One region of the Serratia sp. BNK-23 genome, then DNA from elsewhere that is predicted to be linked to it. Evidence: predicted binding sites of a transcription regulator. Region 1 holds the regulator's gene; each other region holds the start of a gene.
What was found. The regulator CRP, encoded in region 1, controls carbon source genes, mostly activating them, when cyclic AMP is high. The targets are predictions, from matches to a motif close to ATGTGANNNNNNTCACAT.

Region 1 (2,200 bases):
AATAACAAAACTGGCCGACCGGGTTATCGGGATGCTGCGCCGCCATTTTTTCCAGCGCCGCCAGTTCGTGGCTCATGGAGAAGCGCTTCGAATGTTGATGGTAGAGAATATCGTGCGCCACCACGCGCAGCCGGCCGGCGATCACCTGAGCGTTGCGGCGAATGATCGCTTCGGCCTGGCTCTGCTCCACCAGTTTTTGCACCTCCTCCGGCAGATGCAGGCTGACGGTGATGTGCTCCTGCAGATCCATCGCCACCTGAAAGGCGCGCTGCAGGCGCTTTTGTTCGAGGTTGTTGGCGTGCGGCAGGAAATTGAGCTGTTGGTATAAAAGGCTGATCAGATCCATCACCTTTTGTTGGCGTACCAGCAGCGGCGGCAGCGCGGTTTGCGGATCGGTGTGCTGGGTCAGCAACGAGTATTTGGCTTCGAAATAGTCAGCCAGCTCCAGATAGAGCTGGCTGAGAGTCTCGCGCATTGGCTGTTCTTTCCACAGCTTGAACCAGAACCAGGTGAATAAGCCGTACCAGACGGTGCCGATCGCGTACAGCAGTGGCGCCTGCCAGAGGGGTACCGTGCCGGCCGTGCTGAGGGCGAAAATGGCGGCCACCAGCGCCGCTGGCAACAGCCGGGCGTGCAGCGGGCTGATTTCGCCGGTGACGCCAAGCAGCAGCGCCAGGCCCAGCATCAGCGCCGGCAGCGGCACGTGCCACAGCAGTGCCTGTTGCAGCAGCACACTGCTGAAGGCGAACAGCGAGCCGCCGACGATCAGCCGTTTAAAGAAGCGCTTATGCGGCGTGTCCAGACCGGCGATATTGCAGCAGGCGGGCACCAGAGAGAACATCAGGCCGAGCTGCAGCTGGCCAATTAATAAGCCGAACAGCACCGGCAGGCACAACACCAGCGTTTGTCGCAGTGCGTAGTTGATTTCCGGGTGGTAGATCAGGCGGCGCCACATGGCAGAGAGCAGATAAAAAAACGGCGCAGACTGCGCCGTTTCTTCGGGGATTAACGGGTGCCGTAGACGACAATGGTTTTGCCGTGGGCGGAAATCAGGTTTTGATCTTCCAGCATTTTCAGAATACGGCCAACGGTTTCACGCGAGCAGCCGACGATCTGGCCGATCTCCTGACGGGTGATCTTGATCTGCATGCCGTCCGGGTGAGTCATGGCGTCAGGTTGCTTCGCCAGATTCAGCAGGGTTTGCGCGATGCGGCCGGTCACGTCCAGGAAGGCGAGGTTGCCCACTTTTTCGGAGGTGACCTGCAGGCGGCTCGCCATTTGGGCGGACAGACGCATCAGAATGTCCGGATTCACCTGGATCAGCTGGCGGAATTTCTTGTAGGAAATTTCGGCCACTTCACAGGCGGTTTTCGCGCGAACCCAGGCGCTGCGCTCCTGGCCTTCTTCGAACAATCCGAGCTCGCCGATGAAATCCCCCTGGTTGAGGTAGGACAGGATCATCTCTTTACCTTCTTCATCCTTGATCAGCACCGCGACGGAGCCTTTCACGATGTAGTAAAGCGTTTCGGCCTTTTCACCTTGGTGAATCAGCGTACTCTTCGATGGATATTTGTGGATATGGCAATGAGACAGGAACCATTCGAGAGTAGGGTCTGTTTGCGGTTTGCCGAGAACCATTCGCTGTTATCCTCTGTTGTTATCGCTGCCTTGTGTCACAGGGGTCAGAGTTCCCTGTAAAACCCGCCTGTAGCCGCAGTCATGAGCGAGGGCTACCGGCAAGTTTTGAGGCGTGTCATAAAAATACGCTGTCGCTCTAGCATATTAACTTGCCGTAAGCGCTGCAAGCTACATTCTGTTAACATACCGGTAAAGGAGCCTTTCTCTGGGCGTTTCCCTGAAATGCAGTGTCCCGGAAAGATTTATTGCGGCTCTGTTTGTAGCACAGAGTAAGGCGGGTGTCTCGTGTTGTCTCGCTTCAGCATGATTAGCATCAGGTTACGTTGCCTGTTTCTATGCGAAAGCGTACTCTGATTTTAAGAAATCAACCGGAGTGACCAGAATGCAGGCAAGAGTTAAGTGGGTGGAAGGGTTAACGTTTTTGGGTGAATCGGCCTCCGGCCACCAGGTGCTGATGGACGGCAACGCCGGTGATAAAGCGCCCAGCCCGATGGAGATGGTGCTGATGTCGGTGGGCGGCTGCAGCGCGATCGACGTGGTATCCATCTTGCAAAAGGGGCGC
Region 2 (2,200 bases), 2.4 Mb from region 1:
GTTTGCCGATGTTGCGGTCGGCGGCATAGTTTTCGCTCAGGCCGGCCTTGTCCAGGCGTTTGAGATCGCTGTCGTTGATCTTCGACACATAGCCCAGCACGTGCGCCAGCTGGGCGCCGTAAGGATATTCACGCTGCTGATAGGTATCGATGGTCACCCCGTCGAAACGGTATTGATTGACGGCAAAGCGCGCCACCTCAGTGTCACTCAGCCCGGTTTTTAGCGTCACCGGCTTGTAGCGGCTGTTGTGGTGCATATCGTCGCGAAACGCGCTGATGTCTTCCGGCGTCAGATCGACGATCGGCGTCAGCGCCTGCAGCAGCGCCGCCATGTCGGTGATTTTGCTGGGCGTGATTTCGACACGATACAGTGTCACGTTTCGCACCAGCGGAGTGCCATTGCGATCGAAGATTAACCCGCGGCTGGGCGCGAGCGGCAGCATTTTGATGTCGTTCTGGTTGGAACGCGTCTGGTAAAAGCCGTGCTGGCGGATTTGCAGCCGGTAGAGGTTAACGATCAGCGCGCCGAAACAGACCACCACCAGCGTCAGCGCTACGCCTGCCCGGCGGATAAACAGCCTCTCTTCCGCAGAGTGGTCGCGAATTTTTTCTTTTAACAGGGCCATGCGGTGCCGATACCTTTTGCGTCACATTTCCCCGTAAAATCAGGGAACTGAAAAGCCGGCAAGCATAGCGTTATCGAGCGCGCCGCCCCATGAAAAGGTTGCTAATGAAATGGCATAACTGTTTCAGCATATTGGAATGTTACCGTCGGCGATTTTTTCACCGCGCGCCCCATTGAGCCGCCGTTCGCCCCAATGCTACAATGTGATCTGAATCACATTATTCCCGTTATTCCCCCGCATTTCCCTGTCGGCGCCCTGCCGGATGCGGCTTTTTGTTACATAGGATCGAGTTCGATGAGTACCATTGCCACCGGTTTAGTCATGATGCGCTGGGAGTTGCTGAGCGCCGTGATGATGTTCTTCGCCAGCCAGTTAAACGTCGTTTGCCGTAAAACCAGCCGCAACGGCATGGCGTTCATGTTCAGCAGCCTGGGCCTGTTTACCGCCTGCTGGTTCGTGATGGGCCTGATGGGCATCCACCTCACCCTGGAAGCCTTCACCCAATTCTGGTCATCGGCCTGGGATCGCTACGTGGACGTCGTCAGCACCATGCCGGCCGATTGGCCGATGCCGTAACCTCGCTGCACGGGCGGCGCATCTGCCGCCCCGCCGATTATTCCGCGTCCGTTGACGGCGCCGCCGCCAGCCGCGCCATCAACGCCCCCGCTTCGATCAGCTGCGCCTGTTCTTGCTCCGTTAAACAGCTTTCCATCGCCGCCAGCAGCCACGCCTCGCGCCGGGTGCGGCTTTGCTGCAGCAGCCCCAGCCCGGCGGGCGTCAGGCGCACCCGCACCCGGCGTTTGTCTTCAGCATCCGGCGTGCGCACCAGCAGCCCATCGGCCTCCAGCTCCCGTAAGGCGGCCGCCAGGTTAGAGGAACGCATGCGCTCCGACTCCGCCAGCAGCGACGGCGTCGCCTCGCCGCCGTGACGATCGATAGCTCCCAGCAGCATCAGCTGGGCCCAGGATTTTTCGTCGCTGCGCGACTCGCGCCGCAAACGGCGCACCAGCGACATTAATTGCGTGCGCAGCAGCGTCACGTCTTCAGGATGATCTTTTTTCATTGGCATCAATAGATAACGATAGATTTGTCCGTACTTTCACACCGAGACCGGAAACGGTCAACCGAAATTGGCGGACGAAATATGCCAGCTCGCTATTGGCGGGTGCCGGCGTTGAGCGGCAACACCGCATGCACCGCCAAAGCGAACAGCAGACCGATGCCACCGCCCAGCAACACATTGACCACCCTTTCTGCGGCGATCGACGGCGCTTTTCCTGCAATCACCAACGCGCAGGCGATGCAGGCGCAACGGGCGCCAAACCCCAAGGTATAACGATGAAAAGACACCAGGGTGAGCATAGTCACCACGCTCAGCAGTTCATAACCCACATTGCCATGCGGCATGAGGCTACCCAGCAAAATACCGACGGGCACGCCCAGCAATGCGCCTGACGCACGCTGACGGAGTTTGTTGCGCGTAGCGGCCATATCGCCGCTGATCACGCTGACGGCCGACCAGATCACCCATTGCCCGTAATCGAGGTGTTGCCACTCAACGATCGCCGCCGACAG
Region 3 (2,200 bases), 210 kb from region 1:
CATGGACGTTGAGGTTGGTGATCCAGCCATCGGCCGGCGCCCGCACCGTGGTGCGTTCCAGATCCAGCTGCGCCAGCTCGCGTGCCGCAATGGCCTTCGCCAGCTGGTGCTGCACGGTCTGCAGTGAGTTGTTCGACTGGTCAATCTCTTCCTGCGACATCGCCTGCACGCCCAGCTTCACGCGGCGGCCGGCCTCGCGCCGTTTTTCCGCCGCCAGCGTCTGATAGTAGGCGACGTCGGCGCCGGCTTCCGCCAGCGCCTGCTCATAACGCGGCCGATCGACCACGAACAGCACCTGGCCTTTCTTCACCAGTTGGTTATCCACCACCGGCACGTCGGTCAGCAGGCCGCTGACGTCCGGCGCGATCGCCACCACATCGGCGGTAAACTTGGCATCACGCGTCCACGGCGACTCGGTGTAGAACACCCAGGCCTTGAATATCGCGGCGATGCCCAACAGCACAAGAATCAAAGTGATCGCGATTCGGGTTATTTTTATCGAAAAATTTTTCACAGCGACCTCAAACAAAAAGACACGAAATCAGATAAAACAAGCAGCAATACAGCGCGGTATTAAACAGCGCCGGATGCCAGACAAAATCGTAAATCCCCGTCGGCTGCAGCAGGCGGCGCAGGAGAAAAAACAGCGCCAGCGACACCAGCAGCTCGAAAAACACCGGCGGAAACGACAGCCCGAAGATGACCATAACCGGAAGCAAACTCATCACTTTTTCCTTATTGTTCACTACGCCGGGGAAAGACACATCTCGCCATTCACATTCTCTTTACATTTTAGCGTGCGCGCGCCACAAATCTTGACCGGACAGCTTGTCCAGGTCACGAACCCGAAAAAAGGTTAAACTTGGGGGCAGACATCCACGACAGGGATTGCGAGGGTGCCGGAGGAGCGGCAGGATTGCGTTGCCGATCGCTCTCGCACGTTGGTAAGGTCTATTCACCCGACCACGTTATATTAGCCTGCTTACTATCAAGGCATCAACAATCTGTGATCTAAATCACTTTTAAGCCAGAGTGAATAATGGAAAGATTAAAACGGATGTCGGTATTCGCCAAAGTGGTTGAGTTCGGGTCGTTTACCGCGGCCGCACGCCAACTCGACATGAGCGTTTCATCGATCAGTCAAACCGTCTCGAAACTGGAAAATGAACTGCAGGTCAAGCTGTTGAACCGCAGCACGCGCAGCATCGGCCTGACCGAGGCCGGCAAAATCTACTATCAGGGCTGCCGACGCATGCTGCAGGAAGTCAGCGAAGTGCATGAGCAGCTGTACGCGTTTAACAATACGCCCGCCGGCACGCTGCGCATCGGCAGCTCGTCCACCATGGCGCAAAACGTGCTGGCGAACATGACCGCCGAGATGATGAAAGAGTATCCGGGCCTGACGGTCAACCTGGTGACCGGCATACCGGCGCCGGATCTGATCACCGACGGACTGGATCTGGTGATCCGCACCGGGGCGCTGCAGGACTCCAGCCTGTTCTCCCGCCGCCTGGGGCAGATGCCGATGGTGGTGTGCGCCGCCAAAAGCTACCTGATCCAGCACGGTACGCCGCAGAAGCCGAGCGACATGGTCAACTTCTCCTGGCTGGAGTACAGCGTGCGGCCCGACAGCGAATTCGAACTGATGTCGCCGGAAGGCATCACCACGCGCATTTCCCCGCAGGGGCGCTTCGTCACCAACGACTCCTCCACCATGATCCGTTGGCTGAAAAATGGCGCCGGCATCGCCTACGCCCCGCTGATGTGGGTGATCGAAGAGATCAAACGCGGCGAGATCGAGATCCTGTTCAAAAGCTACCATTCGGATCCGCGGCCAATCTACGCGCTCTATACCGAGAAGGACAAACTGCCGCTGAAGGTGCAGGTGTGCATCAACTATTTAACCGACTATTTCGAACGCGTAGCGGCGGTCTATCAGGGTTATCGCTGAGCAGCGCTTAAATAGCGGCGCGCCAGCGCGGCCAGCAGCATCAGCGCCAACATGCCGATGCCCCACAGCAGCCAGACGGCGTAGCCCGCCCAGGTCAGCAGCAGAGGAAAATAGCTCGCCAACCCGCTGCCCAGCTGTTTCAGCCACGGCAGCCAGGCGTCCAGCACCGTCTGCGGCACCAGGCTCAGCGCACCGTTCACCGGCAACGATGCCTTCCCGGCTGCCTCCGCCAACGCCGGGAGCCAGGCC
Region 4 (2,200 bases), 590 kb from region 1:
AGCCAGGTAATGCGACCGCCCCAGCAGAAGCCGGTGATCGCCAGCTTGCCGGCGTCGCCGCCGTGGCGGATAGCCCAGTGCGCGGCGTGATCCAGATCCGACAGCACCTGACGATCCGGCACCCTGGTCACCAACTGCTGGAACAGCTCGCCGATATCGCTGTAGTCGTTGGCATCGCCCTGGCGAAAATAGAGCTCGGGCGCGATCGCCAGATAGCCCTGCTTGGCCAGGCGACGGCACAGATCCTGAATGTGCTCATGGACGCCGAAGATTTCCTGCACCACCAGCACGATGGGAAAGGGGCCGCTCTGATCGGCGGGTTTGGCGACGTAGGCCGGCAGCGCGTCGCCCTGAGAAGGGATGGTCGTTTGCCCGGCATGAATGCCCTGTTCGTCGGTGATAATCGCGGAGGCGGCCAACGGCGCGGCGGCCGGGGCGAATCCCCCCTGAGCCTGTTCTAATGTCATCACATGTTCGGTTTTCATTGCGGTCTCCGTGCAATAGAAAAAAGCGCTGAGATTAACTATAGGAAAGATTACCCATTATTGGCGCTGCGTGGCGCACTTTCGGACAAGTCGATAAAAAACGGCTAATTATCTGGCTTTGCGGCATTTTTAAGCGCTTTTTATCATGTTATTACGCGTTTTGGCCCGCGTAAGTGCCATAAGGTGCGTTAGAGGGCTTTTTTGCCCCTAAGCAACCGATAAGATGGAGTTATTTCGGATTGATGAGCTAAATAGTTTCAGCCGGCAACCAACGGGCAGGGAGCTGCAAGGTTTGTCGGCTAGACTGAGGTTTAGCGGTGCATTCTGGATGCCTTATAGTGATAGTGATTTTTTGTGATAAAAATCACAAAAAATATGTAGCATGTAATTTGTTTCTCTTTTCATAGTGACTATCGTCACGAAATTAAGCGGCGATTTTCAGTAGAGTGCTTTTTTGTTCCTCCCAATAAACATGATCCATGAGGAGTCTCGTATGTCTCAGTCTGACGTTTTTCATCTCGGCCTCACCAAGAACGATTTACAAGGGGCCCAGCTTGCCATCGTGCCGGGCGATCCGCAGCGCGTAGAGAAGATTGCCAAGCTGATGGAAAATCCGGTGCATCTGGCCTCCCATCGTGAATTCACCACCTGGCGCGCAGAGCTGGACGGCAAGGCGGTGATCGTCTGCTCCACCGGTATTGGCGGCCCCTCTACCTCTATCGCGGTGGAAGAGCTGGCGCAGCTGGGTATTCGCACTTTCCTGCGCATCGGCACCACCGGCGCCATTCAGGCCAATATCAACGTCGGTGACGTGCTGGTGACTACGGCGGCGGTACGCCTCGACGGCGCCAGCCTGCACTTTGCGCCGATGGAGTTCCCGGCGGTTGCGGACTTCGCCTGCACCACCGCGCTGGTGGAAGCGGCCAAAGCCAGCGGCGCGACCACCCACATTGGCGTAACCGCCTCTTCCGATACCTTCTACCCGGGCCAGGAACGTTACGACACCTACTCCGGCCGCGTGGTCAGCCGTTTTAAAGGCTCGATGGAAGAGTGGCAGGCGATGGGCGTGATGAACTATGAAATGGAATCCGCCACGTTGCTGACCATGTGCGCTAGCCAGGGCCTGCGTGCCGGCATGGTGGCTGGGGTGATCGTCAACCGCACCCAGCAAGAGATCCCGAACGCCGAGACCATGAAAAACACCGAAAGCAAAGCGGTGCAGATCGTGGTGGACGCTGCCCGCCGTCTGCTGTAATCGCCTTCCCTCAACGGGCCGCCGCCGCGGCCCGTTTTTCCATTCGCGACTAATCTGTTACGGTGATACTCCTCAGCGCTGCGCCGATGGCCGCCGCGCGTTGTCATAACAAAAACAATGAGGACGTTTATGACCGCCCAGATCCTGCTTCATCCTTCGCTTGCGCCGCTCGACGGCGGCATTAATTTCCGTGACTTCGGCGGCAACGGCGTGGCCGACGGGCGCCGCATCAAGCGCGGCCTGCTGTTTCGTTCCGGTTCCCTCGAGCGGCTGACGGAAAACGACTGCGCCTTTCTCGCCGGCGTGCCGGTGCGTTCGGTGCTGGACTACCGCGATGCCGACGAAGTGCAGGCCAAACCGGATATTCTGTGGAATGGCGCCGACTATCATCACGTGCCGGCCAACCCGCTGAGCAGCGAAGTCAACGCCAACCTGGAGAAGCTCACCAACGAAACGCTGG

Region 2: ACMGF9_RS12030 (YjcB family protein) is a predicted target of CRP. The motif match lies at 826-843, and genes of this name have one in related genera.
Region 3: aaeR (HTH-type transcriptional activator AaeR) is a predicted target of CRP. The motif match lies at 1,005-1,022, and genes of this name have one in related genera.
Region 4: udp (uridine phosphorylase) is a predicted target of CRP. The motif match lies at 838-855, and genes of this name have one in related genera.

What each region holds. Positions count from the first base shown of each region.
Region 1 covers NZ_CP179900.1:198,050-200,249, forward strand. Annotated here, with positions in the region: gene ACMGF9_RS00860 (YccS/YhfK family putative transporter) at 1-955, opposite strand, end outside; gene crp (cAMP-activated global transcriptional regulator CRP) at 1,006-1,638, opposite strand; gene ACMGF9_RS00870 (OsmC family protein) at 2,021-2,200, shown strand, end outside.
Region 2 covers NZ_CP179900.1:2,554,741-2,556,940, forward strand. Annotated here, with positions in the region: gene mrdA (penicillin-binding protein 2) at 1-625, opposite strand, end outside; gene ACMGF9_RS12030 (YjcB family protein) at 920-1,201, shown strand; gene ACMGF9_RS12035 (MarR family winged helix-turn-helix transcriptional regulator) at 1,239-1,688, opposite strand; gene ACMGF9_RS12040 (FUSC family protein) at 1,781-2,200, opposite strand, start outside.
Region 3 covers NZ_CP179900.1:404,403-406,602, reverse strand. Annotated here, with positions in the region: gene aaeA (p-hydroxybenzoic acid efflux pump subunit AaeA) at 1-514, opposite strand, end outside; gene aaeX (p-hydroxybenzoic acid efflux pump operon protein AaeX) at 522-725, opposite strand; gene aaeR (HTH-type transcriptional activator AaeR) at 1,040-1,951, shown strand; gene ACMGF9_RS01855 (hypothetical protein) at 1,942-2,200, opposite strand, start outside.
Region 4 covers NZ_CP179900.1:4,743,584-4,745,783, reverse strand. Annotated here, with positions in the region: gene ACMGF9_RS22580 (dienelactone hydrolase family protein) at 1-485, opposite strand, end outside; gene udp (uridine phosphorylase) at 979-1,740, shown strand; gene ACMGF9_RS22570 (tyrosine-protein phosphatase) at 1,870-2,200, shown strand, end outside.